DNA from 3 places in the Enterobacter cloacae complex sp. 394F7 genome. Region 2 is predicted to be linked to each of the others. Evidence: predicted binding sites of a transcription regulator. Region 2 holds the regulator's gene; each other region holds the start of a gene.

What was found. Region 2 encodes Fur, which represses iron uptake genes when iron is present. Its sites were predicted from a motif close to ATAATAATGAGAACNACTATCAA; they were not measured.
Region 1: feoA (ferrous iron transporter A) is a predicted target of Fur. The motif match lies at 7,238-7,260, and genes of this name have one in related genera.
Region 3: exbB (tol-pal system-associated acyl-CoA thioesterase) is a predicted target of Fur. The motif match lies at 6,368-6,390, and genes of this name have one in related genera.

Annotation. Positions count from the first base shown of each region.
Region 1 is NZ_JBXWCS010000013.1:32,950-42,987, reverse strand. It holds gene malQ (4-alpha-glucanotransferase) at 1-445, shown strand, start outside; gene gntT (gluconate transporter) at 557-1,873, opposite strand; gene nfuA (Fe-S biogenesis protein NfuA) at 2,262-2,837, opposite strand; gene gntX (DNA utilization protein GntX) at 2,899-3,582, opposite strand; gene bioH (pimeloyl-ACP methyl ester esterase BioH) at 3,619-4,401, shown strand; gene feoC ([Fe-S]-dependent transcriptional repressor FeoC) at 4,373-4,612, opposite strand; gene feoB (Fe(2+) transporter permease subunit FeoB) at 4,621-6,939, opposite strand; gene feoA (ferrous iron transporter A) at 6,970-7,197, opposite strand; gene AC2FAK_RS18100 (Tex family protein) at 7,532-9,862, opposite strand; gene greB (transcription elongation factor GreB) at 9,949-10,038, opposite strand, start outside.
Region 2 is NZ_JBXWCS010000009.1:111,698-121,735, reverse strand. It holds gene speF (ornithine decarboxylase SpeF) at 1-66, shown strand, start outside; gene potE (putrescine-ornithine antiporter) at 63-1,376, shown strand; gene pgm (phosphoglucomutase (alpha-D-glucose-1,6-bisphosphate-dependent)) at 1,480-3,120, opposite strand; gene seqA (replication initiation negative regulator SeqA) at 3,145-3,693, opposite strand; gene ybfF (esterase) at 3,877-4,650, shown strand; gene ybfE (LexA regulated protein) at 4,779-5,066, shown strand; gene fldA (flavodoxin FldA) at 5,222-5,752, shown strand; gene fur (ferric iron uptake transcriptional regulator) at 6,043-6,489, shown strand; gene chiQ (ChiQ/YbfN family lipoprotein) at 6,596-6,925, opposite strand; gene chiP (chitoporin ChiP) at 6,970-8,367, opposite strand; gene glnS (glutamine--tRNA ligase) at 8,814-10,038, opposite strand, start outside.
Region 3 is NZ_JBXWCS010000006.1:164,501-174,538, reverse strand. It holds gene AC2FAK_RS11280 (methyl-accepting chemotaxis protein) at 193-1,740, opposite strand; gene AC2FAK_RS11275 (aldo/keto reductase) at 1,987-3,027, shown strand; gene AC2FAK_RS11270 (TIGR00645 family protein) at 3,076-3,564, opposite strand; gene AC2FAK_RS11265 (ESA_00282 family adhesion-associated protein) at 3,637-4,140, opposite strand; gene AC2FAK_RS11260 (hypothetical protein) at 4,245-4,649, shown strand; gene AC2FAK_RS11255 (hypothetical protein) at 4,651-5,100, shown strand; gene exbD (TonB system transport protein ExbD) at 5,143-5,568, opposite strand; gene exbB (tol-pal system-associated acyl-CoA thioesterase) at 5,575-6,306, opposite strand; gene metC (cystathionine beta-lyase) at 6,558-7,745, shown strand; gene yghB (DedA family general envelope maintenance protein YghB) at 7,888-8,547, shown strand; gene AC2FAK_RS11230 (AraC family transcriptional regulator) at 8,593-9,492, opposite strand; gene yqhD (alcohol dehydrogenase) at 9,688-10,038, shown strand, end outside.

The DNA of each region.
Region 1 (10,038 bases), on a different contig from region 2:
GCATGACCTTCCTACGCTTCGTGGCTATTGGGAAAGCGGCGATCTGACGCTCGGTAAAACCCTGGGTCTCTATCCGGATGAAGATGTCCTTCGCGGCCTGTATCAGGATCGCGAGCTGGCGAAGCAGGGTCTGCTGGATGCACTGCATAAGCACGGCTGTCTGCCGAAACGCGCCGGGCATAAAGCGTCGCTGATGTCGATGACGCCGACGCTCAACCGCGGATTGCAGCGCTACATTGCCGACAGCAACAGCGCCCTGCTGGGCCTGCAGCCGGAAGACTGGATTGATATGGCGGAGCCGGTGAACATCCCGGGCACCAGCTATCAGTACAAGAACTGGCGCCGCAAGTTATCCACCACGCTTGAGACGATGTTTGCTGATGACGGGGTGAACAGGCTGATTAAGGATTTGGATAAGCGGCGAAAAGCAGTCGCGAAGAAGTGATAAAAAAACCCGCCAGTGGCGGGTTTTTTATTGCCCTGTGGCGCTACGCTTACCGGGCCTACATGGAGCGAGTAGGTCGGGTAAGGCGAAGCCGCCACCCGACTTATGGCATCAGACCACCATATTCAACAGCAGCACCCCGACCAGACCGCACACCGAAATAATGGTTTCCAGCGCGGACCAGGACTTGATGGTTTCACCGATAGTCAGGTTGAAGTACTCCTTGAACAGCCAGAAGCCCGGATCGTTCACGTGTGAGAAAATCACGCTACCGGAACCGACGGCAATAACCATCAGCTCAGGGCTGACGCCCGTGGTGGCAATCAGCGGCGCAACGATACCGCCCGCGGTGATTGCCGCAACGGTTGCAGAACCCAGCGCGATACGCAGAACTGCGGCGATAGACCAGGCCATCAGAAGCGGCGACACGTTGGTTTCATGCATCATGGCCGCGATGTATTTATCCACACCGCTATCGACCAGAACCTGCTTGAACGCACCGCCACCGCCGATGATCAACAGCATCATGGCAATGATTTTGATGGAAGAGGTCAGCGTGTCGTTGATCTGATCCATGGAACGACCGCGGTTCAGGCCGAAGGTGAACATCGCGATCAACACCGCAATCAGCGTGGCCATCACCGGGTCGCCGAGGAACTCAGCAACGGACAGGAACGCGTGACCTTTCGGCAGAACCATCTCAGCCACGGCGCGCATCGCCATCAGGATCACCGGGACCAGAGAGGTCCAGACGCTGACGCCAAAGCCAGGCATTTCTTCTTCGGTGAAGGTTTTCGCGCTGTACAGACCTTCCGGAATCGGCTTATCAATGCCTTTCAGGAAGCGGGCATAAACAGGGCCTGCCAGAATCACGGTTGGGATGGCCAGAATCGTACCGAACAGCAGGGTTTTACCCATATCGGCGTGGAAAATGGTGGCGATAGCGGTTGGGCCCGGGTGCGGTGGCAGGAAGCCGTGCGTCACGGACAGCGCTGCTGCCATTGGCACACCGACATACAGCAGCGGAATGCTCGCCGCCGCCGCAATGGTGAAGACCAGCGGCAGCATCAGCACGAAGCCCACTTCATAGAACAGTGCGAAACCGACGGTAAAACCGGTTAACACAACTGCCCACTGGATGTTCTTCTTACCAAATTTGTCGATAAGCGTGGTGGCAATACGCTGTGCACCACCGCAGTCCGCCAGCATTTTGCCGAGCATGGCGCCAAAGCCCATGATCAACGCCAGGCTGCCGAGCGTACCGCCGACACCCGCTTTAATGGAGCTAATAACTTTGACCAGCGGCATCCCTTGCATCAGACCGACTGCAAGTGCCACCAGAACCAGAGCGATAAACCCGTTCATTTTGAAACGGATCATCAAGAGCAGTAATAACACAACACCGATAGCAACGATGACTAATGGCATGATTTACCTGGCCTTTGAATTGTTATGGGTAACGTCATTGTTTCAACGACACGTTCCGGTTGTCCCAACTGGGAACAGAGTGGTTAACGGCACTAATACTGATACCTTGGAAACTATTTAGTTTAGTCGGCTGTTATGAGTGTGTTTAGTGCCCATGAGAATGATACGGGTAACATGACGTGATTGAGAATCACCCTGGAGGGCAAAATTTAAATTATGAGACGCAGGTCAACATATGGAGGTAAACGCAAAACGGTAACCGCAAGGTTACCGTTTTTAATGTTTTCACCCTCTCCCGTGGGAGAGGGCGGGGTGAGGGCATCAGACCGCACTATTTTTGTAGGCCCGGTAAGCGCAGCGCCACCGGGCAATACAGACGGGCAATGAATCAGTAGTAAGAGTGCTCGCCGCGCTGGTGTTCGGTCAGGTCACGCACGCCTTTCAGTTCCGGGAACTCGTTCAGCAGTTGCTTCTCGATCCCTTCTTTCAGGGTCACATCGACCATGGAACAACCGTTACAGCCGCCGCCAAACTGCAGAATTGCGTAGCCTTCGTCGGTGATTTCCATCAGGGAAACGCGACCACCGTGGCCGGCCAGTTGCGGGTTGATCTGGGATTGCAGCAGATACTCTACGCGCTCCATCAGCGGGGCATCGTCAGATACTTTACGCATTTTGGCGTTTGGCGCTTTCAGCGTCAGCTGCGAGCCCAGCTGGTCGGTGACGAAGTCGATCTCCGCATCTTCAAGATACGGCGCGCTCAGCTCATCAACATATGCCGTGAGCTGGTCAAATTTAAGGGCAGTGTCAGTTGCTTCCACCGCGTCTGGCGGACAATAGGAGACACCACATTCTGCATTCGGAGTGCCTGGATTGATCACAAACACGCGGATCTGCGTCCCTTCTTCCTGATTTGCCAGCAGTTTGGCAAAGTGCGCTTGTGCAGAATCGGAAATACGGATCATAGCTTTGGCCTAATAGTTGACTAAATTACCTGGGTATAATCATACGCCCATTGGAGAAGGGCTACAAGGTACGGCACAGACACCATACCTGAACCGACGCGGCGCCGCTTTGCAAAAGCAGTCGGGAAAGTTCAGCAACGGTACTGCCTGTGGTGACGACATCATCCACAATCGCGATATGGAGCCCTTTGACGGCGAATTCAAGGCGAAAGGCGTTTTTGAGGTTCCTTTTGCGCAGCCGGGCGCTCAGCTGATGCTGAATGGCGGTGGCATGGCGGCGCGTCAGCGCAGCGGCTGGGTACTGACAGCCGAGCCACCGGGCGAGCGGGCGACAGAGCAGGTCGCTCTGGTTGTAGCCGCGTCGCCAGTAACGGCGCCGGTATAAGGGCACATTCAGCACCATATCCACTTTCGGCAGCGCGCGCGTGCGCCGTGCCTGCAACACCGCTAGCAATAACAGGCGGGCGAGAGGGCGAGCCAGCGCAATCTGGCCGGAAAACTTCAGCGCGTGGATAAGCCTGCTTAACGGTGGAACGTAATCATCGACCGCCACCAGGGCGCTCCACGGTGGTGGCTTTTTCAGGCAGCGACCGCAGGGAAACTGTGGACTGTACGCCGGTAAACCGCACTGCGGGCAGGTCGTGATGCGGCTTGCCAGCGAACGCGTGCAGACGGAACAGACTCCCCACGCGCTCAGCGCAAGTGGCATTCGACATAGCCAGCACAAGCCGGGCACTGTTAGCATAGACAACCTCCATGTAAAAAAAGAGAACAGTAACTGATGAAGACGCTGTGGTGGCAGACCGTAGGGACGGGAAATCGCCATCTTGTGCTGCTGCACGGATGGGGATTGAATGCGGAAGTATGGCATTGCGTAAATGAGGAACTTGCCTCGCATTTCACGCTGCATCTGGTGGATTTACCCGGTTTTGGCCGCAGCCGCGGCTATGGGGCGATGTCGCTTGAAGAGATGGCGCAGCAGGTTCTGGCCGCCGCACCGCAACAGGCCATCTGGCTCGGCTGGAGTCTGGGCGGGCTGGTGGCAAGTGAGATTGCATTAACGAACCCTGAACGCGTGCAGGCGCTGGTAACGGTGGCCTCGTCGCCGAACTTCAGTGCGCAGGAGGAGTGGCCGGGTATTAAGCCGGACGTACTGAGCAACTTCCAGCGGCAGTTGAGCGAAGATTACCAGCGAACGGTAGAACGCTTCCTGGCCCTGCAGACGATGGGGACAGAGAGCGCCCGTAAGGATGCCCGTCTGCTGAAGCAGACCGTGCTGTCGCTGCCGATGCCGGATGTGGAGGTGCTGAACGGGGGACTCGAATTACTGAAAACGGTCGACCTGCGTGAGCCGCTGACCGCGCTGGCGGTGCCGCACCTGCGCATTTATGGTTATCTGGATGGGCTGGTTCCACGTAAAGTGGTACCACTGCTGGATGAACTGTGGCCAGCGAGTCAATCGCTGACAATCGCCAAAGCGGCCCATGCGCCGTTTATCTCGCATCCTGCCGAGTTTTGTTCAGCGTTGATCGCCTTCAGTCACGAAGTGCCCACCACTCCCTAAGACAGGCTTTCCCTTCCGGGCAATGTTTACAACTGCCGGACAGACAACCGTCCGGCTCTTCCTGAATACGTATGGCTTTCCCCATCGCTTCCAGTCTTTCCAGCATGGCATCGATCATCGGCTGCGGCGTATGCAGGCTGAGGCTTAGCTGTTTTGCCTCCATACGCCCCTGCAACGCCAGTAAATCACGAACCTGAATCAACGATGCCATGGCTCCACCTAATGACAGTCGCCCGCCGGGCTGTTGCAGCAGGTCGCGGCGGTTTTACGGTTTGCCAGCAGGTTGATATCGACGCAGCTGCGTGCCCGGCGTAGCAGACCGAGAACGAGCACGTTAAACAGCACAACCGCCAGGATGCAGACCAGGCTGTAGCGCGGATGCTGGCTGAAGTTAACGGTCTGGTAAAAGAGCGTCGCCAGCGAGTAGGCGATGTTTAAGCCCCACAGGATGGAGAACCCCATCCAGCCGCGGCTGGACTCACGGGCTATCGCCCCCATCACCGAGATGCACGGAATATAGAGCAGGACAAAGATGAGGTAGCTGTAGGCCGCTGACGCGCTGCCAAATTTCTCGCTCATCACGCCCATGGCACCGGTGGCCATTTCGCCGTCGCCTTTGCTGGCTTCAATCGGGTTCGCCAGTACGCTCAGGCTGAAGGTGTCTTTCAGGCTCTGCCAGGTCTCTTCCACCGCGCCGAGCAGTTCATCACCGAGGTGGAACGCTGCCGGGTTAAACTCTTCTTCCTGGATATTCTCAGCGGTGTAAAGCGTGTTCAGGGTGCCGACCACCACCTCTTTTGCCATCGCGCCGGTGAACAGGCCAACGGTCGCCTGCCAGTTGTCTTCATGCACGCCAATCGGTTTAAACACCGGGGTAATGACGCGGCTCACGGAGGCGAGGGCGGAGTCGTTGATGTTATCCGCCGCCTGCCCGCTCAGGGTGAAACTGTTCAGCGCGCTCAGGAAGATGCTGACGATAACAATCACTTTACCGGCGCGCAGCACAAAACCTTTCAGGCGCTGCCAGGTCTGGATCGCCAGGCTTTTCAGATGCGGTACGTGATACACCGGCAGTTCCATCACAAACGGCGACGCTTCCCCGCGCATGATGGTGTGTTTAAGCATGAGCCCGGTCAGGATCGCCATCACGATGCCCAGCACATACAGCGAGAAGACCGCCAGCGCCCCTTCCTGCCCAAAGAAGGCCGCGGCGAAGACCGCAAAGATAGCCAGTCGCGCCCCGCAGGACATAAATGGCGCCATCATGATGGTCATCAGACGTTCGCGGGGGGCATCAAGCGTGCGCGCACCCATTACCGACGGCACGTTACAGCCGAAGCCGACAATCAGCGGGACGAAGGATTTACCCGGCAGACCCAGGGCCTGCATCAGACGATCCATCACGAAAGCCGCACGCGCCATGTAACCGGAGTCCTCAAGGAACGAGAGGAACAGGTACATCATGCCGATTTGCGGTACCAGCGGCAGAACGGTGTTGATACCACCACCGATCCCCTGGGCGAGGAAAATGGTCAGCCATTCCGGGAAGTGCAGGGTGTAGCCCAGCCACTGAATACCGTGGACAAATATCGCCACAGAACCAGCATCGAAAATAGGCTGTAGCGCGCCACCGATGTTAATGGCGAGCAGGAACATCAGGTACATGACTAGTAAAAAGATTGGCAAACCGAGGAAGCGGTTAAGCACAATCTTGTCCACGGCGGCCGTAAAGCGGCTTGGCTCAGCCGTCAGGGCATTGCTGACCACGTCGCAAATGGCGGCGATGGCCTGATAGCGCGCGTCGGCGATGTGCAGGGCCGGGTCATCGAGCTCATCGCTCAGACGCGCCAGCGCCACGTCCAGTTTGTCTGCAGCATGGCCCGCATAGGCGCGGCTGTAGATATCGCCTTCCAGCATCTGCAGGCCGAGCCACAGGCGCTGTCTGGCGGGCATGCTGTTGTCCATCTCCTGCGCCAGCAGACCGGCTTCGCGCAGAAGCGGTTGCGCATAGTGCACCAGCTCAACGTCGGCGTTGCCCGCGTGGCGGTCAATGGCCAACTTCAGTGCGTCAATTCCGCGGGCACGGGTAGAAACCAGCGGAACGACCGGGCAGCCCAGACGCGCGGAGAGGGCGTCGACGTCGATACGCAGCTTTTGTTTCTCTGCGATGTCGAGCATGTTGAGCGCCACAATGCAGGGGATCCCCAGCTCAAGCAACTGCAGCGTCAGATAGAGGTTACGCTCCAGGTTAGATGCATCGACCACGTTGATTAACAGGTCCGCATCGCCACTCAGAATATAGTGACAGGCAATCTGCTCATCGAGCGAGGTTTGTGACGAAATGGTGGTTAAGGAGTAGGTGCCGGGCAGATCCACCAGGGTGACCTGATTGTCTGTCGTGGTGAACTGGCCTTCTTTACGTTCAACCGTTACGCCCGCCCAGTTACCCACACGCTGGCGTGCACCGGTGAGCTGGTTAAATAACGTTGTCTTGCCGGAATTAGGATTGCCAATTAAGCCAATAGTTAATTTTTTCATTGTTTTCGACTCACTGAAACCGCTGGCTTGTTATTGGGATAAGGCTTCGACTTCAATTAATGCGAGGTCTTTTTTACGCAGTACCAGATTCACGCGCCGGGTTTCAATATGAACGGGATCACCTAACGGGGCCACGCGCACCACCTGGAATGACGAGCCGGGGAGCATGCCCAGCGACAGCAGCTTTTGCCGATAGGCCGGGCTAATTTCGCGGGTAAAACCGGTAATTTTCCATGCACTGTCTGGAGTGAATTGCATAATGCCTGATTCCACGGAAGGTTAAATTATCTACTATGGGATGATAATGAGAATAGTTTTTATCAGCAATATGAAAACTGTGACGGAATGTTGTTAAGCGTATTAATTTACGGCCTGTTTGACCTTGCTCAATATTTGCTGAAATGACGGGAAAACGAAAAGGGGATTATTTGTTAACGGGGTGATAAATGGTGGTTTAAATATGGATATGCAATCGGTTTCATCTCTTGCGATATAATTTGTCCCCTCACCCCGGCCCTCTCCCCAAGGGAGAGGGTGTTCAAGTTCCCTCTCCCCTTTGGGGAGAGGGTTAGGGTGAGGGGCATTTACAACCTTAGCGTTTCTTACCCATCGCGGCCGCCAGCGCATCCATCATTGCGCTGTTACCCGCTGGCTGCGCATCACGCCCGCGCGGCTTCGCGCCTTTAGCAGCAGGGCGCTGCTGCTCACGGCCACCGCCGTTACTGCCGCGGCGCGCGTTGGTTTCACCTGGCTGCTCGTCCAGACGCATGGTCAGGGCGATTCGCTTGCGCTGCAGGTCCACTTCCAGCACTTTCACCTTCACGATATCGCCCGCTTTGACCACCGTATGTGGATCTTCAACGAACTTATCGGCGAGCGATGAGATATGCACCAGGCCATCCTGATGCACGCCGATATCGACAAAAGCGCCAAAGTTAGTGACGTTGGTGACGGCGCCTTCCAGCACCATGCCCGGCAGCAGGTCGTTCATGGTCTCGATGCCGTCGGCAAAGGTCGCGGTTTTGAACTCAGGACGCGGATCGCGGCCCGGTTTTTCCAGCTCTTTGATGATGTCGGTTACGGTCGGCACGCCGAACTGCTCGTCGGTGAAATCGACCGCTTTCAGGTTGCGCAGCGCGTTGCTGTCGCCCATCAGGTCTTTGAGTGCCTGCTGGGTCGCTGCCAGAATGCGCTCAACCACCGGGTAGGCTTCCGGGTGAACGGTTGACGCATCCAGCGGGTTATCGCCGTGGTTGATGCGCAGGAAGCCCGCACACTGCTCAAACGCTTTCGGCCCCAGACGGCTTACCTTCAGCAACTGCTGGCGGTTCTGGAACTGACCGTTCTCATCACGCCAGGCAACGATGTTCTGCGCCATCATGCGGGTTAAGCCTGCCACGCGGGTCAGCAGAGGAACGGAGGCGGTGTTCAGGTCCACGCCCACGGCGTTTACGCAATCTTCCACCACCGCATCCAGCTTACGCGCCAGCTGCGTCTGGCTCACGTCGTGCTGATACTGGCCCACACCGATGGATTTCGGGTCGATCTTCACCAGTTCCGCCAGCGGATCCTGCAGACGACGGGCGATAGAGACCGCACCGCGCAGGGAGACGTCCAGGTCCGGGAACTCCTGGGCCGCCAGCTCTGACGCAGAATAGACGGACGCCCCGGCCTCGCTGACGATCACTTTCTGCGCCGTCACTTTCGGGAACTGTTTCTGCACGTCGAGGTAGAAACGTTCGGTTTCGCGGGAGGCCGTACCGTTGCCGATAGCCACCAGCTCAACGTTATATTTCTCGCACAGCGCGGCCACCACTACAGCGGCCTTCGCCGCCTGACCGGTATGCGGGTAAATGGTGTCGGTTGCCACCAGCTTGCCGGTACCGTCAACCACCGCCACTTTTACGCCGGTACGCAGACCCGGATCGAGACCCATGGTCGCACGCAGGCCAGCAGGTGCGGCCATCAGCAGATCATGCAGGTTACGGGCAAAGACGTTGATTGCTTCGTCTTCCGCACGCTCGCGCACGGTGCCCATCAGTTCGGTTTCGAGGTGCATCAGCACCTTAATGCGCCATGTCCAGCTCACCACGCCTTTACGCCAGCTGTCTGCCGGGGCGTTATTCAGGCGCAGGCCGAGGTGATCGGTGATGATCTGCTCGCAGTGGCTCTCTTTTGGCGGCTCATCAAACTGCGGGTCGGCGTTGAGAGAGAGCTGCAGCACGCCTTCATTACGGCCGCGGAACATAGCCAGCGCACGGTGAGAAGGCGCGGTTGAAATCGGTTCGTGGTGATCGAAGTAGTCGCGGAATTTCGCGCCTTCCTCTTCTTTGCCTGCCACCACGGTAGAGACGATGTGGGCGTTCTTCCACAGATAATCACGCACACGGGAGAGCAGGGCGGCATCCTCGGAGAAGCGCTCCATCAGAATGTAGCGTGCGCCATCAAGGGCCGCTTTGGTGTCTGCCACGCCTTTGTCAGCGTCGATAAATTTGGCCGCTTCGGTTTCCGGGTCGTGTGACGGTTCGTTCCACAGCAGCTCGGCCAGCGGCTCCAGACCTGCTTCAATTGCAATCTGCCCGCGCGTACGGCGCTTCGGTTTGTAGGGCAGATAGAGGTCTTCGAGTTCAGTTTTGCTCAGGGTGCCGTTAATGGCCTTTTCCAGATCGCTGGTCAGTTTGCCCTGTTCGCCGATGGATTTGAGGATTGCCTGACGGCGGTCTTCCAGTTCACGGAGGTAGCCCAGACGGGTCTCCAGGTTACGCAGCTGCGTGTCATCCAGACCGCCGGTGACTTCCTTACGATAACGTGCAATAAACGGCACGGTGTTCCCTTCATCAAGCAGGCGAACGGCAGCTTCTACCTGTTCGGCTCTGGCCTGAAGTTCACCCGCAATAATGCGGCAGAGCGAATCTTTCATCATGGCTTTATCATCTTGTGGGTCAAAAATCAGGGGATAGTTATACGGGCTGACACGGTAAAATGCCAGCCGTGGAGGGCGCTCTCGGACTATTTTACGTAGGTGATCTCATTGACGTACCAGCTCGCTTCTCCGGCAGGCGTCTGGACAACGGCTAAATCACCCACCTCCTTTTTCAG
Region 2 (10,038 bases):
GTTCGCTGTAACGTCATCAAACAACCCGCCGCTCAGCCCGCGCTGCTGAAAGGAGAAAAATTATGAGTAAGTCCAATAAGATGGGCGTGGTGCAGCTGACCATCCTCACCATGGTCAACATGATGGGGTCAGGGATTATTATGCTGCCCACCAAACTTGCCGAGGTGGGTACCATTTCGATTATCTCCTGGCTGGTAACCGCGGTCGGCTCCATGGCGCTGGCATGGGCATTTGCCAAATGCGGAATGTTCAGCCGCAAGTCAGGCGGGATGGGCGGCTACGCCGAATACGCCTTCGGCAAATCTGGCAACTTTATGGCTAACTACACCTATGGCGTGTCGCTACTGATCGCCAACGTGGCGATTGCCATCTCCGCCGTGGGTTACGGTACGGAGCTGTTTGGTGCCACGCTCAGTCCGGTGCAAATTGGTTTAGCCACCATCGGCGTACTGTGGATCTGCACCGTGGCCAACTTTGGCGGCGCGCGCATCACGGGCCAGCTGAGTAGCATCACCGTCTGGGGCGTGATTATCCCGGTTGTGGGTCTGTGCATTATCGGCTGGTTCTGGTTCAGTCCGACCCTGTACGCGAACTCCTGGAACCCGCACCATGTGCCGTTCTTTTCCGCTGTGGGGTCCTCTATCGCCATGACGCTGTGGGCCTTCCTTGGTCTGGAATCTGCCTGTGCGAATGCGGAAGTGGTAGAGAACCCGGAAAAGAACGTCCCGATTGCCGTTCTTGGCGGAACGCTGGGCGCGGCGGTGATCTATATCGTCTCCACTAATGTTATTGCCGGTATCGTACCGAACATGGATTTGGCTAACTCCACGGCGCCGTTTGGGCTGGCCTTCGCGCAGATGTTCACCCCGGAAGTCGGGAAAGTGATCATGGGGCTGATGGTCATGTCCTGTTGCGGTTCACTCCTCGGCTGGCAGTTCACCATTGCGCAGGTGTTTAAATCTTCGGCTGACGAAGGTTACTTCCCGAAAATCTTCTCCCGCGTGACCAAAGCCGATGCGCCGGTGCAGGGCATGCTGGCCATTGTCATCTTCCAGAGCGGATTGTCGCTGATGACCATTAGCCCGTCGCTGAACAGCCAGTTCAACGTGCTGGTCAACCTGGCGGTGGTGACAAATATCATTCCGTATATTCTGTCGATGGCGGCGCTGGTGATCATTCAGAAAGTGGCGAAAGTTGATCCCCGCAAAGCTCGGGCGGCCAATATTGTGGCGCTGATTGGGGCGATTTACAGCTTCTATGCGCTCTACTCATCCGGCCAGGAGGCGATGCTTTATGGTGCGATGGTGACCTTTATGGGCTGGACGCTGTACGGGCTGGTCTCACCGCGGTTTGAATTAAAGAATAAACATAGTTAGGTAAAAGCAAAACGGCAACCCAGGGGTTGCCGTTTTTCGTGTTTTCACCCTCTCCCTGTGGGAGAGGGCCGGGGTGAGGGCATCAGCCCGCGCCGAACACCACTTACGCGTTTTTCAGCACTTCGCTGACAATCTCTACCGCTTCTTTCTCAATCTGCTGGCGATGCTCAGCGCCGAGGAAGCTTTCACAATAGATTTTGTACGCATCTTCCGTACCGGATGGACGCGCGGCGAACCAGCCATTTTCGGTCATCACCTTCAGCCCCCCGATAGAGGCACCGTTACCCGGCGCTGCCGTCAGACGGGCCGTGATGGGATCACCGGCCAGCGTGCTGGCACTGACCATCTCCGGAGAGAGTTTAGACAGGGCTGCTTTCTGTGCGGAGGTCGCGCTTGCCTGGATACGGTTGTAGCTCGGTGCACCAAAGCGCGCCGCCAGCTCGTCGTAGTGTTCCTGCGGGTTCTTGCCGGTGACCGCGGTGATCTCCGCCGCCAGCAGACACATGATGATACCGTCTTTGTCGGTTGACCATGGTGTGCCATCGAAACGCAGGAAGGATGCCCCCGCGCTCTCTTCACCACCAAAGCCGAAGCTGCCGTCATGCAGACCGTCAACAAACCATTTAAAACCAACCGGCACTTCCACCAGCTTGCGGCCCAGCGCGTCGACCACGCGGTCGATCATGGCTGAAGAGACCAGCGTTTTACCGACAGCCACCTCTTTGCCCCACTGCGGGCGGTGCTGGAACAGGTAGTTGATTGCCACAGCCAGGTAGTGGTTTGGGTTCATCAGCCCGGCCGGGGTAACGATACCGTGGCGGTCATAATCCGGGTCGTTGGCGAAGGCCAGATCGAATTTGTCACGCAGTGCCAGCAGGCCTGCCATCGCGCACTCGGAGGAGCAGTCCATACGGATCGCGCCGTCTTTATCAAGGTGCATAAAGCGGAAGGTCTGATCGACGTGATCGTTAACGATGGTCAGATCCAGCTTGTAATGCTCTGCAATGCGTTTCCAGTATTCAATACCGGAGCCGCCCAGCGGATCCACACCCAGCTTCAGGCCGGCTTTCTGGATAGCCGCCATATCGACGATATCCGCCAGCCCTTCCACGAACGGCTGCACCAGATCCTGCTCTTTCACGTGGCCGGACGCCATGGCCGCATCCAGAGAGATACGCTTAACGCCTTTCAGACCATCGGCCATTAAGGCGTTGGCGCGGTCTTCCACCACTTTGGTGACGTTGGTATCTGCCGGGCCACCGTTAGGTGGGTTGTATTTGATACCACCGTCTTCTGGCGGGTTGTGAGAAGGCGTGATAACGATACCGTCAGCCTGTGGGCCACCTTTTTTGTTGTGCACAAGGATAGCGTTAGAGACGGCAGGCGTTGGGGTGAAACCGTTATTTTCCTGCACAATTACATCAACGCCGTTCGCCGCCAGAACTTCCAGCACGGAAATGAATGCCGGTTCAGACAGGGCGTGAGTATCTTTCCCCACGTAGCACGGACCGGTAACACCGTTTTTGGCGCGCTCTTCCGCGATGGCCTGAGCAATGGCCAGAATGTGCGGTTCGTTAAAGCTATGGCGTGCCGCGCTACCGCGATGGCCTGATGTCCCAAACTTCACTGCGTGTTCTGCGTTGCCCACGACCGGTTTCAGCACATAATACTGCGCGGTCAGCTGAGCGACGTTAATCAAATCGCTTTGTTGTGCAGGTTGGCCTGCACGGCTGTGATTTGCCATTACCGGGTCCTTCTGATGCAAGGGTTAAATTGTACCGCAAACCTTTTCAATCAATTCCGCCGGGAACTGCATGGACTGCATGATGTGTTCAACCATGCTGCACTTGCGGCCCGTATTGGTATTGGTGATGACCCAGTACGGTGTGCCAGGGACATGTTTAGGTTTGGTCTGGTTGCCATTTTGCAGCAGCGTCTGCTCGTCGCCCGCGAAATAGACGCGCGTGCGACCGTGCAGCGACTCAGTCGCTTCAGCAAACGCCTTGTTATCCAGTGAATAAAGTGTAGACAGCACCAGCATGAAGCGGTTGACCGCTTTTTTCTGCTCTGCATATTCATCAGACAGCAGCAGCTCGCGCATCGCACGTACTTTGTCTTTCACCTGCACGGCGGCAGGTTTTGCTTGTGCAACAACACTCGGCTGAGACACGACATCTTTAGTGGCTGGGGTAGCAGACGGTGAGGCGGCGGAAATTTTAAGCATTCGCCGTAAAATGTCGGACGCGCTCTCCCCGATATGCCGCGTTTGGCTGGCAATAAACTGATAGAGTTCGTCATCAACTTCGATTGTTTTCATCTTAATCCAGTGCGATATCTTATCTGAATACAAGTCGTTGAGATTATAAAGTCAAATCCCAACAGCGGATAGCGTCAAACCAGGTTGGCGGCAAAAGTCAGATTAAACTGGAACCTTGCAGCCGGGCGGCAGAATGGTCAACATAATACCCTAACCTGTCACACCTAAAAAAAGAACTTTGCCATGAAATTGAATACCCGAGCGCAATCTGCACAATCGCCGAACACGAATCCTCCCATCGTACTGGTTCACGGGCTGTTTGGCAGCCTGGATAACCTGGGCGTGCTGGCACGCGATCTGGTTACCGATCACGATATTTTGCAGGTGGATATGCGAAATCATGGCCTTTCCGGGCGTTCAGAAGAGATGACCTATGCGGCCATGGCGCAGGATCTGCTGGATACGCTGGATGCCAACAATCTCGAGAAAGTGACGTTGATCGGGCATTCAATGGGCGGCAAAGCGGTCATGGCCCTGACGGCTCTGGCACCAGAAAGAATAAGTGGCCTGGTGGTCATAGATGTCGCCCCGGTGGATTACCACGTCCGTCGCCATGATGAGATTTTCGCCGCCATCAACGCGGTGACCAACGCTGGCGTCTCGACGCGCCAACAGGCAGCCGTCGTTATGCGTGAGCATCTGGATGAAGAAGGGGTTATCCAGTTTCTGCTGAAATCGTTCGTTGACGGCCAGTGGCGGTTCAACGTGCCGGTGCTGTGGGAGCAGTACGATAACATCGTCGGTTGGGAAACCGTTCCGGCATGGCCGCACCCTACCCTCTTCATTCGTGGCGGCAATTCGCCCTACGTTACCGACGCCTGTCGCGATACCCTGCTGGCGCAATTCCCGCAGGCACGCGCTCATGTCATAGCTGGCGCCGGACATTGGGTTCATGCGGAAAAACCAGATGCCGTCTTACGCGCCATTCGCCGCTATCTGACTGATACGGCAAATTGATTAAAAAGAGAGCGACTGGAAGGCTGCGGGCTTCCAGTCGTTGGCGTGCCGTTTTTGGTGATGTATGATGGCGCGCTTATCGCCCAGGCATTAGCAGGGCGGCGTGTTTCCCCCGAAGTCTCAGAATCATGGCCAAAGAACAAACGGACCGTACGACACTAGATCTGTTCGCGAATGAGCGTCGACCGGGACGACCAAAAACGAATCCGCTTTCGCGCGACGAACAGCTGCGTATTAATAAACGCAACCAGCTTAAACGCGATAAAAATCGTGGGCTTAAGCGTGTCGAACTGAAGCTCAACGCCGACGCTGTCGATGCGCTAAACGAACTGGCTGACGCGCGTAATATCAGCCGCAGCGAGCTGATCGAAGAGATGTTACTCACCCAACTCGAGACCATGCGCAGTAAGGCATAAGTCCGAAAAATCCCTTTATTACCCTTTTCATGTAGCACAGAGTGCAGTCCTGCGCGATAGCTGTTTCCGCAGGGTTGCCTGTTCTGCTATTATTGCCTTTATCCGTGGACAAATTGCGCCACCATACCATTAAGTATCAAGAGGTTATTTTACTCATGGCAATTATCGGCATTTTCTTCGGCAGTGATACCGGCAATACCGAAAATATCGCAAAAAACATTCAGAAACAGCTCGGTAAAGACGTTGCCGATGTGCACGACATCGCCAAGAGCAGCAAAGAAGATCTCGAAGGCTATGACATCCTGCTGCTGGGTATTCCGACCTGGTATTACGGTGAAGCCCAGTGTGACTGGGATGATTTCTTCCCAACGCTGGAAGAGGTGGATTTCAACGGCAAGCTGGTTGCCCTGTTTGGCTGCGGCGACCAGGAAGATTATGCAGAGTACTTCTGTGATGCGCTGGGCACCATCCGCGACATTATTGAGCCAAACGGTGCCGTTATTGTAGGTCACTGGCCTACCGCTGGTTACCACTTCGAAGCGTCTAAAGGTCTGGCAGACGACGATCACTTCGTGGGTCTGGCGATTGACGAAGATCGTCAGCCAGAACTGACCGCCGAGCGCGTTGAAAAATGGGTTAAGCAGATCCGTGAAGAGCTGCACCTGGACGATATTCTTAACGCCTGATGATTCTTGCGGCGCAACGGTGGTTGCGCCCATAAACCAGGTCAAACCGATTAAATTAATTGCTACAATCTTTTAACTTTTTCGCCCAGACCTGTACAATGACCCCCTGATAAAACGTGGCTTTCACAATGCAAGTTTGTTGGTGATACCACGTTTTTATAAGCATACTTTACCTGAGACTTGCAGTTTTCATTTAGCCATGGCAGTTCTATAATGAGACGCATTATCCCGGGTGCAATTTCTGTCACTTCCTACAGAAGTGAATCGTTTAGCAACAGGACAGATTCCGCATGACTGACAACAATACCGCATTAAAGAAGGCTGGCCTGAAAGTTACGCTTCCTCGGTTAAAAATCCTTGAAGTGCTTCAGGGTCCAGACAATCACCATGTCAGTGCGGAAGACCTTTATAAGCGTCTTATCGACATGGGCGAAGAGATTGGGCTGGCAACCGTCTATCGTGTGCTGAACCAGTTTGATGACGCGGGCATTGTCACCCGTCATAATTTCGAAGGCGGTAAATCTGTATTCGAACTGACTCAACAGCATCACCACGATCACCTGATCTGCCTGGATTGCGGCAAGGTCATTGAATTCAGCGATGATTCCATTGAATCTCGCCAGCGTGAAATCGCCGCACGTCACGGTATCCGCCTGACGAACCACAGCCTGTACCTGTATGGTCACTGCGCTGAAGGCGATTGCCGCGAAGACGATCACGCGCACGACGCGAAATAAACACGTTTCATACTCTGAGCCAGCCGCAAGGTTGGCTTTTTTTTTGCCTGCGGTCTGGCAAAAAAAAGCCCGGCAGCGCAGCGCTACCGGGCATGATAACAGCGGGTTAAAGGCTGTTGTTGCTGCGAATCTCTTTCCAGATCTGATCGCAACGCTTCGCGACTTCCTGATCGTTACCGGTTTTACGCGCCTGGATACAGGCCTGGTAATCCATTACGCGAATATTCTCCTGGGTTGCGAACTGTTCATGCGCTTTCTCTTTTTTCAGCACATTCAGCACGCTCTGACAGGCTTCGATCTTCTCCGGCGAACCTTCCGCCGTATTGATACACGCGCTGTAGGCTTCTTTCAGACGGGAGTCCTCTTTCGGGGCCTGATTCTGCGCACAAGCCACCAGTCCCGATGCCAGCAACGCGACGATTACAATCTTTTTCATATGTAGTCTCCGGTCCGGCGGGAATTACCCCGCCGGACGAGTCATCAGAAGATGGTGAACGGTGCGATAACCATGAATTTCACGTCGCGTTCATCCTGGAAGATGTTGCCGTAACCGCCGGCGTAGCTCGGGATATCGGAGTGGTTGTCGTATTGTGTAAAGTGCAGTTTGAACATAGTACCTTTGGCGCGACCATCCTGCAGGGTGTAGATCGCATCCAGGCTGTAAGCGGATTCTTTGAGACGATAGTTTGGATCGTAGTATGCGTCTGGCGTTGCCATATCAGCAGGCTTCGCATCCCATGCGTAGGCGTAAGATGCCCCCACCGCCCAGCCTGGCAGGTTCCAGTTTTTCAGATCATACATTGCGCCGAAGAAGACTGCTTTTTCGCCATCGGCATTGAAGTCGGAACGGTTATCCCACCAGATATCCAGACGACCGTTTGAAGATGCATAGGTTGGGGTCATACGCTGCAGGAAGTAGCCCTGCTGCCCTTCCGCTTTAACCCACGTTCCTTCAAGACGCAAATCTACCTGACCGACTTTGTAGCCGAAGGTCAGCGCCTGCAACCACGCCGTGCCGTCATAAATATCATTCACGCCACCATCACTGACTTTATCTCGCGTACCGTAGAACTGGTAGCTGGTACTCAGCGGGCTACCCGCGATGTCAAATTTATAACTGGCCTTAGCAAAATACTGATCGATATAACCTTCCGCCTGACCAAATGCCGCTTCAAGCACTAAATCATTTTTAAAGTCGTACTTCGCGCCCAGCGAGTGAAGATAATCCACTTTGGTCTTTTTATCGTTCTGGTAGAACTTGTCCATTTCGATATGCCATGGCGCTTTATACTCGTTGGTCCACATATACGAGAAGCTCAACGCACCTGCGTCACCGTAATCAAAATTGGCGCCCGCTTCTGCCCCCTGATAGGTACCTGGCATAAAGCTCCAGTGCGGTGCTAACAGGGTTTGACCGGTTGGCTGAATATAACCACCGCGCGCCCATACCGGGCCGTATTTAAATTTCGCGGCAGCTTTATACAGGCTGATACCGCTTTTATCTCCGGACCAGTCTTCTTTATACGCTTTATTACTGGAGGAGAAGGCTATTTCGTTCGGGTGGCCGCTGTCACCATTTTCCGCCATTTCAATTGCCGTGAAGGCGGCAATATCCAGACCGAACATATCGGCAGCGTAACCAGACTGGAAATCCAGATTGGCGTTCCAGGTAGAGTGAGAAAGGTTCGTTTTATATTTATCTTCCGTGACATCTTTACGGTCACGTTCACGCTGCCAGTAATAAATACCGCCCGTGAGGGTTGAATCATCGATGAAGCCTGCTGCTTTAGCGTCTGGCGTCACCACCAGGCCTGACATTGCTGTCACACCGGCAATAGCCAGCGCCAGCGCACTACGTTTGCCACTGAACGTACGCATAGATTATTCCTCTTTGACGAATTAAAACGCCTAAAACGGCGAAAAATATAAAAGACCTGATGGTCAGGGGTAGTCGGAAATACCCTCGAATAACTACCGTCTTTAGGTTATTTTTCGCGACGCGAATTATCAATGCTTTTCGGTGGCTAAAACTCAGGATTATGACGAAGAGCACATAATTGGTAGTGCTTTGTAACATTTAACGGGATGCCAGTACTGGCGGGGGAAAAGGCCGATTTTCAATAAGTAACGCGTTAAATGATATTCTTTTTACGGTGCGTCAGACTTTTGAAAGGGGATAAACTTTTTTTAAAAAAAATAAGTAGCACCACATTGACCTGTTATTTTTATAAACGCTATTTGGCTACTGCTTTAAAGGCATGATCACTCTATAAAAAAACGCCGCATTACGCGGCGTTTGTTTCTCATTGACCAGCGCGGCGTTATTATTCGCCGATCTTCGTCCAGGTATCACGCAGACCAACCGTACGGTTAAATACCGGTTTTTCAGCGGTGCTGTGACGGCTGTCCAGGCAGAAGTAACCTTCACGTTCAAACTGGAAGGCTTTACCCGCCTCAGCCGCTTTCAGGGATGGCTCAGCGTAACCCTGTTTAATGACCAGCGATTCCGGGTTGATGGTCGCCAGGAAGTCTTCAGCTGCGCCTGGGTTAGGCACGCTGAACAGACGATCGTACAGACGAATCTCTACCGGCAGCGCGTGTGATGCACTGACCCAGTGGATCACGCCTTTCACCTTACGACCGTCCGCCGGATCTTTGCTCAGGGTCTCGGCATCGTATGTGCAGAAGATCGTGGTGATGTTGCCTTCCGCATCTTTTTCTACGCGCTCAGCCTTGATCACATAGGCGTTACGCAGACGCACCTCTTTACCGAGCACCAGTCGCTTGTACTGTTTGTTCGCTTCTTCGCGGAAGTCAGCACGATCGATCCAGATTTCACCACTGAACGGTACGTCACGACTGCCCATCTCCGGTTTGTTCGGATGGTTAGGCATCGAGACCATTTCGCTCGCACCCTGCGGATAGTTTTCGATAACCAGTTTTACCGGGTCGATAACGGCCATCGCGCGCGGCGCGTTTTCGTTCAGATCTTCACGAATGCAGGATTCCAGAGACGCCATCTCAATGGTGTTATCCTGCTTGGTCACGCCAATGCGTTTGCAGAACTCACGGATTGACGCCGCGGTGTAGCCACGACGGCGCAGACCGGAGATGGTCGGCATACGTGGGTCGTCCCAGCCTTCAACGTGCTTATCGGTCACCAGCAGGTTCAGCTTACGCTTGGACATCACGGTGTATTCCAGATTCAGACGAGAGAACTCGTACTGACGCGGATGCACCGGAATTGTGATGTTATCCAGCACCCAGTCGTACAGACGACGGTTGTCCTGGAATTCCAGCGTACACAGCGAGTGGGTGATGCCTTCCAGCGCATCGCTGATGCAGTGGGTGAAGTCGTACATCGGGTAGATGCACCACTTGTTACCGGTCTGGTGATGTTCAGCGAATTTAATGCGGTAAAGCACCGGGTCGCGCATCACGATAAACGGTGATGCCATATCGATTTTGGCACGCAGGCACGCTTTACCTTCCTCGAAACCACCAGCACGCATTTTTTCAAACAGCGCCAGGTTCTCTTCCACGCTGCGA
Region 3 (10,038 bases), on a different contig from region 2:
TTCTGGCCGGGTAAAAGCAACGTGTCCATTTATTGCCTCGCTTATCGGTTTTTGAAAGCATATTCCCGAAACGATTTTTGACAACAAATAATAGCGTTGAAATTCCCCTGTCCGTCGCCCACTGAGTGAAAACTTGCCACCACATTCCTGAGAACAATCCGGTGAAAGGCCGCACGAGGCGGCCTTTACATGTTATGCCGTGAGACGGAACTTCTGCACCGAACGCTGAAGCTCTTCGGTCTGCCGCTCAAGTGCCGCTGCCGCGGCGGAGACCTGCTCCACCAGCGAGGCATTTTGCTGGGTTACACCGTCCATCTGCGTAATGGCAACCCCGACCTGGGAAATGCCTTTGCTTTGCTCCTCAGAGGCTGACGCAATCTGCTTCATGATGGTGGTCACTTCCGTTACATCGCGCAGAATCGCTTCCATGGTGGTCCCCGTGTCGTTCACCAGTTGAGCCCCCTGCTCGACGCGAGCGACGGAATCGGCAATCAGCCCTTCAATCTCTTTCGCCGCGTTGGCGCTGCGGCTGGCCAGATTACGCACCTCACCTGCCACCACGGCAAAGCCACGGCCTTGCTCACCCGCTCGCGCCGCTTCCACTGCTGCGTTGAGCGCCAGAATATTGGTCTGGAAGGCGATACTGTTTATCACGGTGGTGATTTCAGCAATTTTCTTCGAGCTGTCGGAAATACCGCTCATGGTGGTCACCACCTCCTCCACCAGCGAGCCACCGCGGCTGGCCGTGGTCGATGCCACATCCGCCAGCTGGCTTGCCTGACGTGCGCTTTCGGCGTTCAGCTTCACGGTGGCAGTGAGTTGCTCCATGCTGGCTGCTGTCTCTTCCAGCGCGGCAGCCTGCTCTTCGGTACGGGAGGAGAGATCGTTGTTACCGCTGGAGATCTCGGTCGCCCCGCGCCAGATATTTTCACTGCCCGCGCGGATCGTGCTGACCGCCTCGCGCAGGCTGTCCTGCATGGCACTCAGCAACGGCACCAGCTGCCCCACACAGTTACGACCAAACGGTTCAATGGGCTGGCTGAGATCGCCCTGCGCAATCTGGCGGAACTGCTGACGAATTCGGTCCAGCGGTTTCACCAGCATCGCCACCAGGTAACGGTCGCTAAAGAGCAGGATCAGCAGACCAATCACGGTGGCGGCAATAATCACCGTGCGGGTCATGCTGGTCAGGCCATCCACCACTACGCGGGTACTGTCGAGGGTCTTCGCAGCGGCGTTATTGAACTCCTCAGCGGCCGCACCAAACGCACGGCTCAGCTGTGGCGTGACGTTATTAGCCTGCTGGCGATAACCATCCAGCGCGCCCAGCTTCGCCTGCTGCATTTGTGGCGTAACGCCCTGCTCGAGCAGCGCCTGCCAGGTGCCGATCACCCGGGAGGAGACCTGTTCATCCATCGGACCCGGAGAGATCGCTTTCATCTCGGCCAGTTTTTTGCCCATGTTATCCAGCGCCTGCTGGGCGGAGGCCAGATCCGGCGTACCGCCGGCGGCTTTGACTTCCATCGCGCGGCTCAGTCGGGTAACGAAGCGGAAATACTGATCGTTGCCCTGGCTGAGTATGGTCATCTGTTTCACCAGCTGGCGATCGACTTCATTGCCATCCGAAACGCGAGAGAGGGACCAGGTGCTGTAGAGTCCAACGCCTGCCCACATTAAACAAAAGATCCCCAGGATCGTCAGCATGACGAAACGGATCGTGAAATTACGGAGCATGTTCATAAGTGTTCCTTGCCGTGAGGGTGAGTTCGCCCAGAGGCGAGTACTACTCTCGTTATCGGCAGGAACCGCGGAAATTATAACCTTTTGTAACTATTTTTCGTTAGCGTGGCTTCACAGGTACCACAGCACCGATTAACGCTTAGAGGCCTTTCCCGCCGCGACATCGCTTCACGAGCAGATTTATGGTTTGATAATCAAAGAATGAAAACGCTGTTTCAAAAATTCATCGATAAGAAAGGAGACATCATGTCCTGGCACCCTAACCCCGGCCGTTATGAAAATATGCAGTACCGCTACTGTGGCAAAAGCGGGCTGCGCCTGCCTGCGCTGTCGCTCGGCCTGTGGCATAGCTTCGGCCATGTTCACCCGCTCGACACCCAGCGTGCGCTACTGCGTAAAGCCTTCGACCTCGGTATCACCCATTTCGATCTTGCCAATAACTACGGCCCGCCTGCGGGGAGCGCGGAAGAGAACTTTGGTCGCCTGCTGCGGGAGGATTTTGCCGCCTGTCGCGACGAGCTGATTATCTCCACCAAAGCGGGTTACGACATGTGGCCGGGACCGTATGGCTCGGGCGGCTCGCGCAAATATCTGCTCGCCAGCCTCGACCAGAGCCTGAAGCGTATGGGTCTGGAATATGTGGATATTTTCTATTCCCATCGCGTGGATGAGAACACGCCGATGGAAGAGACCGCTGCCGCGCTGGCCCATGCGGTGCAGAGCGGTAAAGCGCTGTATGTCGGAATTTCGTCCTATTCAACGGCGCGCACGCAGAAAATGGCTGACCTGCTTCGCGAATGGAAAATTCCACTGCTCATCCATCAGCCGTCGTACAACCTGCTTAATCGCTGGGTGGATAAAACCGGCCTGCTGGAGACGCTAAAGCAAAACGGTACTGGCTGTATTGCGTTTACCCCACTGGCGCAGGGGTTGCTGACCGGAAAATACCTCAACGGTATTCCTGAAGGTTCGCGGATGCAGCGCGAGGGGAATAAAGTGCGCGGGCTGACGCAGAAGATGCTGACCGAAGCCAATCTGAACAGTCTGCGCTTGCTCAATGAGATGGCACAGGCACGTGGTCAGACAATGGCGCAGATGGCGCTAAGCTGGCTGCTGAAAGATGAGCGCGTAACGTCCGTGCTGATTGGCGCGAGCCGCCCGGAACAGCTGGAAGAGAACGTTCAGGCGCTGAAAAACCTGCGCTTTAGCGAAGAGGAGCTGATACGCATTGATAAGCATGTTGCGGATGGAGAGTTGAATCTGTGGCAGGCGTCGTCGGATAAATAGTGCGGTCTGTTGCCCTCTCCCACAGGGAGAGGGTGGTTAAGAAGGAAATTACTTCTTGCTGATCTTATCCAGATACCCCATCACAAACGCCGAAAGCACAAACGTGAGATGGATAATGACATACCACATCAGTTTGTTGTCCGGGACATTCTTTGCGTCCATGAACACGCGTAACAGGTGAATAGAGGAGATCGCCACAATCGAGGCGGCCACTTTATTCTTCAGCGACGTGGCATCCATTTTGCCCAGCCAGCTCAGCTTTTCTTTACGCGCGTCGATATCAAGCTGGGAGACAAAATTCTCATAGCCAGAGAACATCACCATCACCAGTAAGCCCCCCACCAGCGTCATATCCACCAGTGACAGCAGAACCAGAATCAAATCTGCTTCGGCAATGGAAAAGATGTTCGGCAGAACATGCAAGATTTCCTGGAAGAACTTAATCGTGAGCGCAATCAGCGCCAGCGAAAGGCCAAAATAGACGGGTGCCAGTATCCAGCGCGAGGCGTACATAGCGTTTTCAAAGAAGCGTTCCATAAAGTCCTGTCTGCAAACGAAACCAGCACTCAGTATATCGCAACGGCGCTAACTGTTTGCAACAACTAACCATTACACGTTGTCAGGATCCACCTCAGGGCGCGCATACTCCGGCCAGACCAGCACCACCAGCTCCGGATAGGCTTCCAGGCTGAACTCGCGAAAGCACTGACGCAGGTTTAATACGTCTAAATCGGAATACGAGACCTTCTCACCATTCAGACAGCGCTTTTTGATATTGTCGTAATATTTATAGACCGCTGAATTCAGGTCACTGCAGCGACGCTGCGCTTCAAACAGGCCCGGCGTGTCATTAATTTCCGACATTTTCATCCGCTTTATTGTCGCGTGCAAAAAGTCGATATATTCATGGTTCACCCGCCAGTACCAAACCGGCGTCACCGAGTTCATCAAAACAGAGAAATGGTCTTCACCTTCCTCTTTAGTCATCAGTTCAGGCTGTGGGGTTTCACTGGTGTCTTTCGACTCTTTCGTTTTATTGAACTCCTGCATCAATAAAAGAACACCAGCGGTCAGTAATAGTAATGTAATGACCGTAAAAAAGATGCTGTTCATGGGTTGGCTCCATTTTTTTTGATTTTAAAATTGCCTCATGATATTGTCAACGAATCTCACGCCTTTATCTTCCCCACCTTGTTGAAATTAAAGGAAATTAAAAAATGTTGCCCGACTATCTCGTCCCGGCTAAGTACCACATCACGCCTGTGGAACAGCAACCGACGGAAGCAGAAAAAGAGGCTAATTTCACTCAGGGAAAAAGAAAGCTCGCTGATTTTGAACCAGACATATTAATTGGTGTTTCCCGTAGCGGCAAATCCCGTAATATGTTGCTGGAAGAGCACGATCGTCATATAAAGGATCGGTTATTTCGCGCCATCAAAATTGAAGCCTTTGTCCACCTGTTGAATGACCTGCAGGCAGAAGGCGAAATAGATGCCCAGAAACTAAGTCAAATAATGGCCGAAAAGACCAAAGAAATAAATGAAGCGGGCAATGAAATTTGGCTTAATCTAATTACGCGAGAAAAAAACAACCCTATTTTTTATAACCTGGGGGAAGATTAATGTGAAAGACGTTAAAGATAACGATGTTTATTTGACTTTAGATGAGAAAAAAAGTGACGAATTTATCTTAAAGCAAAATCTCGAGGCTTTGCGTAACACCAAAAACGCCGAGATGACGCGTATTACCCAGGATCTGGTTTCCATTCCGGCGACGCTGGTGCGCCTGAAATGGCAGAACCGCCGCGAGATTTATCCCTTACAGGTCAAGGAAGAGATTTACGGCGCCGTGATGAATGCCATCATCGAACAACGGCCCGAGCTGAAAGAGAAGCTTCTGGGGCGTCTGGAGGCCAATTATCAGTATCTGCTGGCCAGAGAAACCGCGACCCTGCGCCTGACGCGCAAACTGTCTGACGGCGAGTATCGTACCTCAAACGTCACCAGCGTCGCGCTTGACGAGGACGCGCTGGCAGCCCTCTCTCCCGCGTCGACGGATAACAAACACGAATAACCCGACAGGGATAAAAAAAGCCGGCTTTCGCCAGCTTCTTCGTTATTTCGCGGCCGCTTTCTCTTCGCCGACCAGCCCAATCTTCAGATAACCCGCCTGATGCAGCGTATCCATGACCTTCATCATGGTCTCGTAATCAACGGTTTTATCCGCACGGAAGAAGACCGTCGTGTCTTTCTTACCGCCAGTGAGCTGATCCAGCGCCGGGATGACAGAGTCAGCCGTCACCGGGTCGTTGCCGAGGAACATCGATTTATCTGCTTTCACCGACAGATAGATGGGCTTTTCCGGGCGCGGCTGCGGCTGGCTGGACGAGGCCGGCAGGTTTACCTTCACGTCGACCGTCGCCAGCGGCGCAGCAACCATGAAGATAATCAGCAGAACCAGCATAACGTCGATAAACGGCGTCACGTTGATTTCATGCATTTCGCCGTTATCGTCCAGATTTTCATTAAGACGCATTGCCATAATTCATTAACCTACGCGCAGTTTGGACGCCGCGTGCACCGGTTTAGCGGCACTGGCATTCAGATCAAGATCGCGGCTTTGCAGCAGCAGAACCTGTGCGGCGACATCACCGAGGGTGGCTTTATAGCTGCCAATCATGCGCGCGAAGACGTTATAGATAACCACCGCAGGGATCGCCGCAACCAGACCGATAGCGGTCGCCAGCAGCGCTTCGGCGATACCCGGTGCAACTACCGCCAGGTTCGTCGTTTGGGTTTGCGCAATCCCGATAAAGCTGTTCATGATGCCCCAGACCGTACCGAACAGCCCCACGAACGGCGAGATGGCCCCGATGGTCGCCAGATATCCATTGCCCCGGCCCATATGACGGCCCACGGCGGCGACGCGACGCTCCAGACGGAAGCCGGTACGTTCTTTAATACCTTCGTTATCTTCACTGCCTGCGGAGAGTTCCAGCTCGTTTTGCGCTTCGTTAACTAACAGGGTGGTCAGGCTTTTCGCGTGGAAGGATGAGGTCATATCAGACGCCTGATCCAGAGAGCGGGCTGCAGCCAGCTGCTGTTGCTCACGCTTGAGGCGGCGCTTCTGAGAAATCAGCTCGGCGCTCTTGCCAAAGAAGATAGCCCACGTGATCACGGACGCCAGAATCAGGCCGATCATCACAATCTTAACCACGATGTCAGCATGATGATACATGCCCCAAACGGAGAGATCCGTCTGCATCAAATTATTACCCACTCTGTATCTCCAGGACGCAAATCACAAAATCTGAACGTAATAATATCAAAACATCGTCGAATTGATAGTCGTTCTCATTACTATTTACATAGTGCCGCAATTTTCGCTCATATTCCTTGCGCTTACGCAGTAAAAATTTCTTATGCGGTTTTTTGCTAATATTTTCTGCTTATTCGATAAGCATCCGGGTGCAGATTTTCACATTCGTGGTAGTCTGGACGTCCAGACGTATAAAAACAGGGTTAGCGAACATGACCAAGAAGCATCTTGATACCACGCTGGTACAGGCCGGGCGCAGCAAGAAATATACTCAGGGTTCGGTGAACAGCGTGATCCAACGGGCCTCCTCGCTGGTGTTTGATACCGTAGAGGACAAAAAAATCGCCACGCGTAACCGCGCCAAAGGCGGGCTGTTTTACGGACGTCGTGGCACGCTAACCCACTTCTCACTGCAGGAAGCCATGTGCGAGCTGGAAGGCGGCGCAGGCTGCGCGCTGTTTCCGTGCGGTGCGGCGGCAGTCGCCAACACCATTCTGGCGTTCGTGGAACAAGGCGACCATATTCTGATGACCAACACCGCCTATGAACCGAGTCAGGATTTCTGCACCAAAATCCTCTCCCGACTCGGCGTAACCACGGGCTGGTTCGATCCGCTGATTGGCGAAGGCATCTCAGAGCTTATTCAGCCCAACACGCGCATTGTGTTCCTGGAATCTCCGGGTTCGATCACCATGGAAGTACACGACGTGCCGGTCATCGTGAAAGCCGTGCGCAGCAAAGCGCCAGAGGCGATTATCATGATCGACAACACCTGGGCGGCAGGCGTGCTGTTTAAAGCGCTGGAATTCGACATTGATATCTCCATTCAGGCGGCGACCAAATATCTGATTGGCCACTCAGACGGCATGATCGGCACGGCCGTTTCTAACGCCCGCTGCTGGGATCAGCTGCGGGAAAATGCCTACCTGATGGGGCAGATGGTCGATGCCGATACCGCCTACATGACCAGCCGCGGCATTCGCACGCTGGGGGTGCGCCTGCGTCAGCATCACGAAAGCAGCCTGAAGATAGCTGAGTGGCTGGCGCAGCACCCGCAGGTTGAGCGCGTTAACCATCCGGCACTGCCGGGCAGTAAAGGGCATGAATTCTGGCAACGAGACTTTACGGGCAGCAGCGGTTTGTTCTCATTCGTTCTAAAAAAACGGCTGAATAATGACGAGCTGGCAAGCTATCTGGATAATTTTACCCTCTTCAGCATGGCCTACTCCTGGGGCGGGTTTGAATCCCTGATCCTGCCAAATCAGCCGGAGCAGATTGCGGCCCTGCGCCCTGGCGGTGAAGTGGACTTCAGCGGCACCCTGATTCGCCTGCATATCGGTTTAGAAAACGCGGACGATTTAATTGCCGATTTAGCAGCAGGGTTTGCGCGTATCGTGTAGAGTGCTGGCAAACATGTACTCCATGGATGCTTTTGTGGACACCGCCACCAGAAAAGTCTGCATTAGTTGCGCCCGCGATCAACCCCATCGGGCAAATAAGGGAGTACAATAGTGCTATATCTGTTGTTCCACAGGAAAGTCCATGGCTGTTATTCAAGATATTATCGCGGCGCTCTGGCAACACGACTTCGCCGCACTGACCGATCCTCACGTTGTAGGTATCGTCTATTTCGTGATGTTCGCGACCCTGTTTCTGGAAAATGGATTACTGCCAGCCTCATTTTTACCCGGTGATAGCCTCCTTTTGCTTGCGGGGGCGTTAATCGGTAAAGGTGTCATGGACTTCACGCCGACCATGGTGATCCTCACCTCCGCGGCAAGCCTGGGCTGCTGGCTGAGCTATCTGCAGGGCCGCTGGCTCGGCAACACGCGCGTCGTGAAGGGCTGGCTGGCGCAGCTACCGCATAAATACCATCAGCGTGCGACCTGCATGTTTGACAGGCATGGCCTGCTGGCCTTGCTGGCCGGGCGTTTTCTGGCCTTTGTTCGCACCCTGCTGCCCACCATGGCAGGCATTTCCGGCCTGTCGAACCGCCGCTTCCAGTTCTTCAACTGGCTGAGCGCGTTGTTATGGGTGGGTGTCGTTACCACTCTCGGCTACGCGCTGAACATGATCCCGTTTGTGAAGCACCATGAAGACCAGGTAATGACCTTCCTGATGGTGCTGCCGATGTTCCTGCTGGTGGCTGGACTGGTGGGAACGATTGCGGTGGTGATTAAGAAGAAGTACTGCAGTGCATAAATAAAAGCCGGGTGGCGCTATCGCTTACCCGGCCTACGTTTGCCGTCAGACTCCCTGCATGGTTCGGATGCGTGACGCATCTTCCCCCGGCGTGACGCCGAAGTAGCGCTTAAACTCCCGACTAAACTGCGACGCACTCTCATATCCGACCCGCATCGCCGCCGCGCTGGCCTTCATGCCGTCGTGGATCATCAGCATCCGCGCCTTATGCAGACGGTAGGTTTTAAGGTATTGCAGCGGCGAGGTGCTGGTCACTGACTTAAAGTTGTGGTGAAACGCCGAGACGCTCATGTTCGCTTCCGCCGCCAGCTGGTCAACGCTGAGGTTTTCCGTGTACTGGCTTTCGATGCGCTTGAGCACGCGGCTTATCAGGCTGAAGTGGGTCTGCCGACTGACCAGCGCCAGTAGTGCCCCGCCACCCGGCCCCAGCAGCACATGATAGAGAATTTCGCGGATGATTTGCTTACCCAGAATACGCGCATCCAGCGGCCTCTCCATCACGTCCAGCAGACGCTCAATGGCACAGAGGATCTCCTCTGACAGCGTGGCTGAGTTAATGCCGCTCGCCGCCATCGACGGCTGGAAAAGCTCGTCTTCGCCAATGTCCATCAGCAGCTCCTGAAGCTGAAGAATATCGACATTTACGCGGATCCCCGCCAGCGGTACCTCCTCTGTCGCGAAGGTTTCACATTCGAAGGGTAAAGGTACTGTCAGCAGCAGATATTCATTGGTGTCATAACGGAACACGCGTTCATTGATATAACCAATTTTATGGCCGGAAAAGAGAAAAACGATGCCCGGCTGATACATCACCGGCGTCCGCTTTCCCGGCTGCGTCCCGTAGAGCAGGCGAATATCCGGCAGCAGTTCGCCTGGGTTATTTTGCTTATCAATCAGTCTCTTAATCTGCGAAGTGAGCTGAAGACAGATGGCTTCACGGTTCATTTAGCGTTACTCCGGGTACGGTTTGCGACCCTCACAGTCTGCGCATTTTCCTGACGTTTCTCCAGTGCTCTGTAGAAATGGGCAAGACATCGGCAGGAATGTGCATTGAGAGGATATCCCCGGGCAGCCACAATGTGCAGCATCAGGTAGCCATCCGCGCCGCCACGATTTTTCACCCACGATAGGGAACGAGCCATGAATAATTTTAATCTCCACACCCCAACCCGCATCCTGTTTGGTAAAGGCGCTATCGCCGATCTGCGTGCACAGATCCCCGCTGACGCCCGCGTGCTGATCACCTACGGTGGCGGCAGCGTGAAAAAAACCGGCGTGCTGGATCAGGTTTACAGCGCACTGGAAGGTCTGGACGTGCGCGAGTTTGGCGGTATCGAGCCAAACCCTTCTTATGAAACGCTGATGAACGCGGTGAAAATCGCCCGCGAAGAAAACATCACCTTCCTGCTGGCTGTCGGCGGGGGTTCCGTGCTGGACGGCACGAAGTTCATCGCCGCGGCAGCACACTACGCCGACGGTATCGACCCATGG